DNA from 3 places in the Rubneribacter sp. genome. Region 3 is predicted to be linked to each of the others. Evidence: predicted binding sites of a transcription regulator. Region 3 holds the regulator's gene; each other region holds the start of a gene.
The links. The regulator HrcA, encoded in region 3, represses chaperone genes, less so after heat shock. The targets are predictions, from matches to a motif close to TNTTAGCANNCNNNNNNNNNGNNTGCTAANA.
Positions count from the first base shown of each region.

Region 1: a site for HrcA is predicted at 1,147-1,177, ahead of ACWKY3_RS01940 (Hsp20/alpha crystallin family protein). Genes of this name have one in related genera too.
Region 2: a site for HrcA is predicted at 2,082-2,112, ahead of ACWKY3_RS04990 (co-chaperone GroES). Genes of this name have one in related genera too.

Region 1 is NZ_CBDTNW010000034.1:4,393-7,669, reverse strand. Features, by position in the region: gene ACWKY3_RS01940 (Hsp20/alpha crystallin family protein) at 601-1,056, opposite strand; gene ACWKY3_RS01935 (metallophosphoesterase family protein) at 1,589-2,113, shown strand; gene ACWKY3_RS01930 (thermonuclease family protein) at 2,120-2,911, shown strand.
Region 2 is NZ_CBDTNW010000065.1:29,864-33,140, reverse strand. Features, by position in the region: gene groL (chaperonin GroEL) at 24-1,655, opposite strand; gene ACWKY3_RS04990 (co-chaperone GroES) at 1,712-1,999, opposite strand; gene ACWKY3_RS04985 (FAD-dependent oxidoreductase) at 2,279-3,277, opposite strand, start outside.
Region 3 is NZ_CBDTNW010000177.1:1,922-5,198, reverse strand. Features, by position in the region: gene dnaJ (molecular chaperone DnaJ) at 1-1,103, opposite strand, end outside; gene hrcA (heat-inducible transcriptional repressor HrcA) at 1,176-2,195, opposite strand; gene ACWKY3_RS12875 (LysR family transcriptional regulator) at 2,387-3,277, opposite strand, start outside.

The DNA.
Region 1 (3,277 bases), on a different contig from region 3:
AGCCCGCGCACGAAAAACGCAAGGAACAAATGTTTCACGTGAAACATCGGGCGGGTGGGGAGGTGGGCGTGGCGAAGGGAGATGGTTGGTGCGGCCGCGCATTGGCACAATGGGGAACAAATGTTTCACGTGAAACATTGAGCGAAGGGAGCAGGTGGGAGGGGTGGGTGGGGGATGGGGTGCGGCGAGGGGGGATCGAGCGGCGTCGCCATGCGTCGGCAAAACGATGAACAAATGTTTCACGTGAAACATTCGGCCGCAAAGCAGGAGCAGCCGAGGGAAGGGGTTGCGAAGCGGGAGCTGCCGAAGGAATGGGTTGTGAGGCGGGAGCAGCCGAGGGGAGGGGTTGCGTAACGGGATTTCGTGAGGATAGGTTGCGAGTGCGCGCTCGGTGCCGGGCGGGCTTTCGCAGAGGTCGTGCGCGTGGCCGCGCATGGGGACGCGCCGGGGGGCTTGCGCATAGGGGGGCTGCGAAAGCTGCGCGTGGGTGGGCCATATGCGGAGGATGCGCGCGGATGGCGCTGCGATCTGCGGCAGAACGTGCGAAAGCGGCCGATCGGCCGCTTTCGCACTGAGAGGAGGGGAGTAAATGGAGGGGGGTTAGCCCTCGATGGAGATGGTTTTCTTCTCTTCGAGCTTGGGCTGCTCCTGCTTCTTCGGCACGGCGATCCTCAGCACGCCGTCCTCGAACTTCGCGCGGATGTCGTCTTCCTCGATGTCGTCGCCCACGTAGAACGTGCGGCTGCACTTCCCGCTGAAGCGCTCCTTGCGGACGTAGGTGCCCTTCTCGTCCTTGTCCTCGGTCTCGCTCTGCGTCTGCGCGGCGATAGTGAGGTAGCCGTCCTTGAGTTCGGCCTGCACATCGTCCTTTTTGAAGCCGGGCAGGTCGATGGTCAGCTCAAAGCCTGCGTCCGTCTCCTTGATGTCGGTGCGCATAAGCGTGGGCGACATCTTCTGGGCCGGCGCGGACGCCATGTCGAAGAACGCGTCGAACGGGTCGCTCATCAGCTCGCTCAGCAGGTTGCGGCTTCTGCGCATAGGTACCATCATGGCCATAGCAATCATCTCCTAATCGTGCGTGGGACTGAAAAAATCTTAGTCTCACTCTGTGCGGTTTTCTCTGTACATGCCTGTTATAAATCGTTGTGTTAGCACTGTCAAGTTGAGAGTGCTAAAAGTTACGGTTTCGTCAATTACGGCATGTGGACGATCATACGCTGTCGATCCGCGCGCGCAGCGCCGCTGTGGCAACGGGGGCCGAGCCGGCATGCGCCTGGCACATGCTCGTTACGGAAGCCTGCAGCTGATGCGCGCGACGAGTTTTCCGGTTCATGATCGCTTACGGCGCCCCAAAACCGCCAAGACGGATGCGAGTTGCCCGGAGAAAGCGCGAAGGCGCACCATGGAGGCCGAGGGTCGCCATTCGTCTTGAAGGACGGTGCGCTTTGCAGCGGGCGACGTTGAGCGCAAAGGCGCTCTGCCGCTGCGGCATCTGCGGATAGCCTATACTGTACGAGTTCGGGCGGCGCACGGGCGCACGCGGCGCAGGACGCGGGAAGGACGCGGGAAGGACGCGGGAAGGACGCACATGACCATCATCGGCATCATATCCGACACGCACGGACGGCTTTCCGACGAGGCACTTGCCGCTTTGGCCGACGTTGACCGCATCATCCATGCGGGCGACATCGGCGGACCCGACGTGCTGTGCGCGCTCGAAGCGCTTGCGCCAACGACAGCCGTGCTCGGCAACAACGACTTCGACGAATACGGCAGCCGCGTGGGGCGCTTCGCGCATCCGGTTATCGACGGCGTGCGCTTTCTGGTGGCGCACTACCCGCGCGACGTGCGGATAGGGTTCAACGGGTGCGCGGGCCTGGCGGCGGGCGATCCCATTCCGCAGGTGTGCGTGCACGGACACACGCACGTGCCCGAGCTGCTGACGGGCGTCGAGGCTCGGCCTGCGGACTACGTCCTGTGCCCCGGTGCGGCGTTTCGCCCGCGTGGAGGTTTTCCGCGCTGCATCGCCCGCATGGAGGTGGAGGCCGGCCGCGTGCTGGGTGTGCGCGTGACCTCGCTTGATGGCGCTGTGCTCATGAGCGCGGGGGAGTAGGCGCCTGTGGCGAAGAGCGATCTGGGATCGATTCTGCGGCAGGAGGGCGTGCGCCGCGTCGTTCGCGCGGCGGCGAAGTCGCTGGGGAAGAAAGGTCCGGGAGGCCGCGTGGCGGCCGTGCTTGCGATTGCGGTGCTGGCCGCAGTTGCGTGGGCCGGCTCGCAGGCGGCGACGTCGGGGGAAGGGGAGCTTTCAGGGGCGAATGCCGTCATCGGTGCAAAAGCGCAGTCTTCGCCGGCCTCGGAGGGTTCTTTCGTTGTGTCGGACGCGGCTCGTGCGGCGGCTGCCGAGGACGCGGCCCGCAGCACGGCCGAGCAGGCGGCCCGCCTTGACCCTGCGACGTTCGACCAGGTGACCGTGCGCCACGTGGTGGACGGCGACACGCTGGCGGTGACCATGCCGGATGGCGAGCATGTTTCGGTGCGCCTGATAGGCATCGACACGCCTGAAAGCGTGGCGCCGCAGGAAGAGCGCAACTGCGAGGAGGGCGTGCTGGCGTCCGACCACATGAAGAGCCTGGTGACAGAGGGGGACACGCTGTGGTTGCAGTACGACACCAGCCGCACCGACCGCTACGACCGCCCGCTCGCGTACGTGTGGCGAGCTCTTCCCGCACATGCCCAGGAGGCCGACGACCCGGCCTTCATCGCGCGCAACATGCTGAACGCCGTCCAGGTGATCGACGGCTACGGCCAGGCGAAAACCTATCGGCCCGACACCTACCACGACGGCCTGTTCGCCCAGTGGGGCGCCGAGGCCCTTGCCGAAGGCCGCGGTGTGACGCACAAGTGGGCGTAGGGCGGAGCTGGCGCGCTGGCTCGGCGTGGATTGCGGCGAACCAGGGCAGACGCTCGCTCGGTTGGAGGGCGCTCGGCCCGAGATCCGGTGAACGCGAGCTTGTGCCGACAATGATTCAACAGGGAGATGGGCGGCTGCCAGGAATTCACCAGATTGCTGTCGGGCCGCTGCCGGAACGACGGCGGCCCGGGAAAGGCCAAGGCTTCTGCCGCCGCGCTCAAATGCGGCTACCGTGTCGCCTATGAGCTGCATTTGATCCGTCGTGCGAACAGGAGCTTCTCCGAATATTGGGGTAAAAGGGTTTTTCTGATGGGGTATGGCAGCCTCGCCTCGCTTCGCAACGATGCGTTCGGCCTACGCTTGGGT
Region 2 (3,277 bases), on a different contig from region 3:
GCTGGTTTCGCAAGCCGGACGGCTTACATCATGCCGCCCATGCCGCCGCCGGCGTTGGCCAGCGCGGACAGGTCCGGACCCTCCTGCGGGATCTCGTTGATGGTGGCCTCGGTGATGAGGATGAGAGCCGCCACGGAAGCCGCGGACTGCAGCGCGGTGCGCGTGACCTTGACCGGGTCGTTCACGCCCATGTCAATCATGTTGCCGTACTCGCCGTTGGCGCAGTTCAGGCCCTCGCCCTTCGCCATGCCCTTGACGTGCTCGACCACAACGCTGCCCTCGTAGCCGGCGTTCTGGGCGATGGCGCGCATCGGAGCCTCCAGGGCCTTGCGAATGATGGCGACGCCCACTTCCTCGTCCTTGTCGGCGGTCTCCACCGAGTCGAGCGCGGGCAGGGCGTCCACCAGGGCCACGCCGCCGCCGGCGACGATGCCCTCCTCCACGGCCGCGCGGGTGGCCTGCAGGGCATCCTCGATGCGGGACTTCGTCTCCTTGAGCTCGGACTCAGTGGCAGCGCCCACCTTGAGCACGGCCACGCCGCCGGAGAGCTTCGCCAGGCGCTCCTGGAGCTTCTCGCGGTCGAAGTCGGAGTCCACGCGCTCCAGCTCGCTCTTGATCTGGGCGATGCGGTCCTCGATGGCCTTCTTCTCGCCCGCGCCGTCCACGATGAGGGCGGTGTCCTTGGTGACCTTGACCGTCTTGGCATGGCCCAGCATGTCGATGCGGGCATCGGCCATGGTCATGCCGAAGTCCTTGTCGATGACCTGCGCGCCCGTGACGGCGGCGATGTCCTCCAGGATGCGCTTGCGGCGGTCGCCGAAGCCGGGGGCCTTGATGGCCACGCAGTTGAACGTGCCGCGCAGCTTGTTGAGCAGGATGGTGGCCAAAGCCTCGCCCTCAACGTCCTCGGCGACGATGAACAGCGGGCGGCCGGACTTCATGATCTCCTCCAGCAGGGGCACCATGTCCTGGATGTTGGTGACCTTCTGGTCGGTGAGCAGGATGTAGGGGTCGGAGAGGACGGCCTCCATCTTCTCCATGTCGGTGGCCATGTACGGGGAGATGTAGCCGCGGTCGTACTGCATGCCCTCCACGATGTCCATGTCGATGCCGAAGGTCTGGCTCTCCTCCACGGAGATGGCGCCGTCCTTGCCCACGGCCTCCATGGCCTCGGCGATCTTCATGCCGATCTCGGCGTCGCCAGCGGAGATGGTGCCCACGTTGGCGATCTGGTCCTTGCCGGCAACCGGCGTGGCGTCGGCCTTGATGGCCTCGACCACGGCGTCGGTGGCCTTCTGGATGCCGCGGCGGATGCCCAGCGCGTCGGCGCCGGCGGTCACGTTGCGCAGGCCCTCGGACACGATGACGTCGGCCAGAAGCGTGGCGGTGGTGGTGCCGTCGCCGGCCACGTCGTTGGTCTTCACGGCAACCTCGCGCACCAGCTGGGCGCCCATGTTCTCGACGGGATCCTCAAGCTCCACGTCCTTGGCCACGGTCACGCCGTCGTTGGTGATGGTGGGGGCGCCGTAGGACTTCTCCAGGGCCACGTAGCGGCCCTTGGGGCCAAGCGTCACCTTGACGGCGTCGGAGAGCTTCTTGACGCCGGCGGCAAGAGCGCTGCGGGCATCGGCCTCGAACTTGATGTCTTTCGCCATGATGCTACTATCCTTTCAACTGCGTTGCTGTTGCTTGGGTATGAAGCGCCTGAGGGCTACGCGAACACCGCGTACAGATCGTCGGCGCGCAGGATGAGCACGTCCTCGCCGTCCACATGGATCTCGGTGCCGCCGAACTTGCCGTAGACCACCTTGTCGCCCACCTTCACCGGCACGGGCACCAGCTTGCCGTCCTTGTCCAGCTTGCCGTCGCCCACGGCCAAAACGGTGCCGCTCTGGGGCTTTTCCTTCGCCTCGGTCGCAAGGTACAGACCCGACGCCGTCGTCTCCTCGGCCTCGTCCTGCTTGACGATGACGCGATCACCCAGAGGTTTCAGATTCATAACGCTGCCTTCCTTTCGTCGTCCGACGCGTGCACGGATCGTGTAGCGCATCTTCGCTATTTAACCACTCCTGTGCGGTGACTGCTAGCACTCTGCGGTAACGAGTGCTAAACATTGAGTTATCATAGCAGCCTCGGTGGCGAATGCAAGCGAATTCGCCGAAATGTGAGCGCCTGTGACTGAGGTTTGACACAATCGCCAGACGATCGCCACAATTGAAAAAGGGCGGCCGCGCCTGTGCCGGCGCGGCCGCCCTTGCCTTGGAAGCTCTCCCGTTCGTCAGCGCGCGGAAACGCCCCGCCCGGCAATCTGGCCGAACGTGAAGATGTCCGCGATGGCGTTGCCGCCCAGGCGGTTGCCCGCATGAACGCCGCCCGTCACCTCGCCTGCGGCGAACAGGCCCTCAATGACCTGGCCCTGCTCGTCAAGCACGCGGGCCTTGGCGTCAATGACCACGCCGCCCATGGTGTGGTGCAGCGACGCGCGGCGCGGGCTGATCACGAACCCGACGCCCTGCGTGCCCTCCACCGCCTCGATGTCGACGGCGCCCGAGATGACCTCTTTGCCGAAGTCGTCGTCTTTTTGGTTCTCGAAGTAGCGGTTGTACGTCTCGATGGTGGCGCGCAGCGCGTCGGCGGAGAAACCCGGGGCGACGCCTGCAGCGGGGCTCTTGGAGGCCTCGGCCAGCTCCTCGAGCGTCTCGCCGTACCACACCTGGCCCGACTCGACGAAGTCCTTGATCGAGCCCGAGGGCGCCATGCTCTCGTACTCGGCGCCCTTCACCCAGCCGTCCTCGCCGGCCACGCCGGCGTACAGGATGTAGAAGATGCCGCCCTCGAGCTTGAGGGACGCCTTGGCCAGCACGTCGCGCTCGGCGTACTCGTCCACGAACCGGTTGCCCGCCCCGTCGATCCATATCTGCTCGGAGGCGTCCCCCCACACGCCGTCGGTCATGGTTCCCTTGACCGGCGACGACGAGGGCATCATCTGCGCCACTTCAAGGCCGGTGGTGGCGGCCCCCACCTCTTGGGCCATGACGATGCCGTCTCCTTCGTTGGTGCCCATGTTGGTGGTCAGCGTGGTGTCGCTGAGGTCGTCGCCCCAGTACTTGTCGTACTCCTTCACCATGGCCGGGTTCGCGCAGTAACCGCCGCATGCGAGCACCACGCCCTGGGCGGCGTTGATGGTGATCTTGGTGCCGTCCGAGCGCTCGGCCACCGCACCCGCAACCGCGTTCCCGTCCATGACCAGCTGCTTGGCGGCCGTCTCGGCGTACGA
Region 3 (3,277 bases):
GGGGAGCGCACGTCGGCGACGTCCTCCCCCATCTCGCGGCCAAGCTCCTCCAGAAGCTCGCGTTGGCGCTTCGTCACCTTCTTGGGCACCACCACGTTCACATGGACGTACATGTCGCCGCGCACCTCGCTTTTCAGGCGTGGCATGCCGAAGCCCTTCACGCGCACCACCTGCTCGTTCTGGCAGCCCTCGGGAATGCGCACGGCCACCCGCTCGCCCTCGAAGATGCCGGCTATCTCAACGTCGGCCCCCAAGGTGGCCTGCACGATGGACACGTTCGCGCGCGCATGCAGATTGTCGCCGTCGCGCTCGAAGAACTCGTGAGGCTGGATGCGGCAGGTCACGATGAGGTCCCCCGAGCGCGCGCCGCGCATGCCCGCCTCGCCGAAACCGCTCAGGCGCAGCTGCTGGGCGTCGCGGATGCCCACGGGCACCTCCACGGTCACGCGCTGGCGGTCGGGCACGCGCCCCTGTCCGTCGCACTCGGGGCACGGATCCTCGATGGTGCGCCCCGTGCCGCCGCAGGCCCGGCACGTGGACGCCGTCTGCATGTCGCCCAAAAACGTGTGCTGGACCGTGACCACGCGCCCTTGGCCGTTGCACTCGGGGCAGGCCACCTCGCGCCCGTTGGGGCCAAGACCCGTGCCGCCGCAGTCCGGGCACGGCGCCAGGCGATCGTAGACGATCTCCTTCTTCGCGCCCGCCGCCACCTCTTCAAGCGTCAGGCGCAAGCCCACGCCCATGTCGCGGCCCTCGCGACGCTGCGGGGCGCGCCCGGCGGCCTGCCCGCCGAAAAACGAGCTGAACAGATCGCCCATGCCCCCGCCGAACAGGTCCTCGAAGTCCACGTACCCGCCGCCGTAGGGGCCTCCCGCGCCTCCCGAGGCGCCGGGGACGGTGCCGAAGCGGTCGTACTGGGCGCGCTTGGCGGGATCCGACAGCACGTCGTACGCCTCGTTGAGCTCTTTGAACTGCTCCTCGGCATCGGGCGCCTTGTTCACGTCGGGGTGCAGCTCGCGAGCGCGGCGGCGAAACGCCTTCTTTATCTCGTCCTCGCCCGCGTCCCGCGAGACTCCCAGAACCTCGTACAGGTCTTTGGCCATCTGTCGATCTCAACCTTTCTTCGCAGGCGGCGAGCCGTGCGCCCCGCCGCCAAAGAGCGTTGCGCCCTTCTCTTACACATCTTCCAGCGCGGAGCTTGCCATGCGGACCGCGCGTATGACTTTGGAGTAGTTCATGCGCGTCGGGCCGATGACGGCCACGACACCCGCGGAATCCCCCCGCCCGTAGCGGCTTGCCACCACGGACACACCCGAAAGCTCCGCCGCGTCGTTCTCGCTGCCGATGCGCACGCAGGGCGCGCCGGCGCCGCAGGACTGCCGCGCGGCGTCGTCCAGGATGTGCAGCAGGACCGTCTCGTCCTCGAGCACCTGCATGACGGGGAGCAGCGCCTCGGAATGGCTGAATTCGGGCTGGCTCAGAAGCGAGCTGACCCCCAGCCTATGCGCGCGGGACAGATCGCTTTCCTGCAGGCAGGAGAGCACCTCGTCAAGCGCCATGCGCACAAGCGGGTCATGCAGGGCCGCCTGCATCCCCTGGCCGAGGCCGTCCTCTATCTCGCTCAGCGACTTGCCGGTGAACACGTCGCCCAAAAAGCGCTGGACGCGCGCCAGGTCGTCGCCGGACACCTCCTCGGCGAACTCCATCTGGCGGTTGAACACCTGCCCGTCCTCGGTGACCAGCACCACGAGGGCGCGCATCGGGGACAGCGAGATGAGCGAGAGCTGCTTGATGTGCAGGTTCAGCACCGAGGGGGCTATGACGATGGAGAGGCAGTCAGTCAGCCGGGTGAGCGCCGAGGACGTGCGCTCCAAAAGCGCGTCCAGCTCGCTTGCGCTGCGTTTGAGCTGGTCGGCCACCGCGCTGTAGCGCTCATCCGAAGACGCGAGGTCGGTGGCCAGCAGGTTGTCCACGAACGCCCGGTACCCGTGGTCGGTGGGGACGCGCCCCGCCGAGGTGTGGGGTTGGGCGATGTAGCCCCCGTCCTCGAGCACCGACAGCTCGTTGCGCACCGTGGCCGGGCTCACACCCAGATGATAGCGCTCCGTGAGCGTGCGCGATCCGACCGGCAGAGCGCGCGCGACGTACTCTTCGATAAGGGCCGCAAGCACCCTTTGCCTTCGATCCGAAAGCACGCCTCTCCACCTTCCTCTCTTCGGGTTCGCTTCCCGCCGCCCATGACCTCATGTTCCGGGCCGGCGCCGACACATCATTTTAGCAGCCGATGCAAGAGAGTGCTAACCGCTCGCGTGATTTATGAAGAATCTTGACGGGAGCGTCACAGACGGTGCATGCAAGAGCGCTTTCCGGTCGTTTGATCCGCGAGCTACGCCGTTTGCCCGGCAAGCTCCTCGAGCCTCTGCGCGAACCTCTTCCTGTGGCCCGACAGCTTCTTCGCGTCATAGGCCGCCACAAGGTCGATATCCGCGTCGAAATCCTCCACCTTTTTGACGGTTCTCTCCGATCCCCAGATCAGCTCGTATATCTTGAAGTAATGGGCGCTGCCGACAGACACCATGCCCGCCGACTCGTGCCGGGGCGGATCGAAGAACGAGGAGCCGTAGACCATCTTCGGACGAAGGGCCGCCCCCGCCAAAGCGAACGTGTCCACGATGGCCTGCCGGTACGAATCGCAAAACGGGTTGCTGCGCGAAAGGAACGTCTCGCCGTCGAGAGAGCGGGCGAGCAGGCGCTCCGACTCGAGTCGATGCCCCCGGGGCACCGCCACGAGCATGGGCACTTTGAGAAGCCGAAAAGCCCGGTATCCACGCTCCCTGTAACGTTGCGCCACGTGCTCGCTGCCGCAGCAGGAAAAATCAAAGCCCACGTCGACCAGGTCCTCGTCGAGCAGCGACATAGGATCGTGACGACCGTAATCGACCTTCCGAACGATCACTTGGGACACGGGGTCCTGCGCGTACAGATCGCCCACCACTTGATCGAGCATGCGCCCGACGGGAAACGTGCTCAATATGTCGGGGACGCGGACCGTCTTCGGTCCTCCTTGCGACAGATTTCGGCACCTCGTCCGCGCCGTCTCGCAACGGTTCACAACGTCTTGCGCCATCGAGAAGAACTCGGCGCCCTCGGGCGTGAGCTCCACGCTGCCTTCCCGCGTCACCAGCTGAAAGCCCATCTCCTCTTCCATCATTGCGATATGCTGGCTCAGCGTTGGCTGGGACACGTACATCTCGCGCGCGGCGCTGGAAAAGTTCAG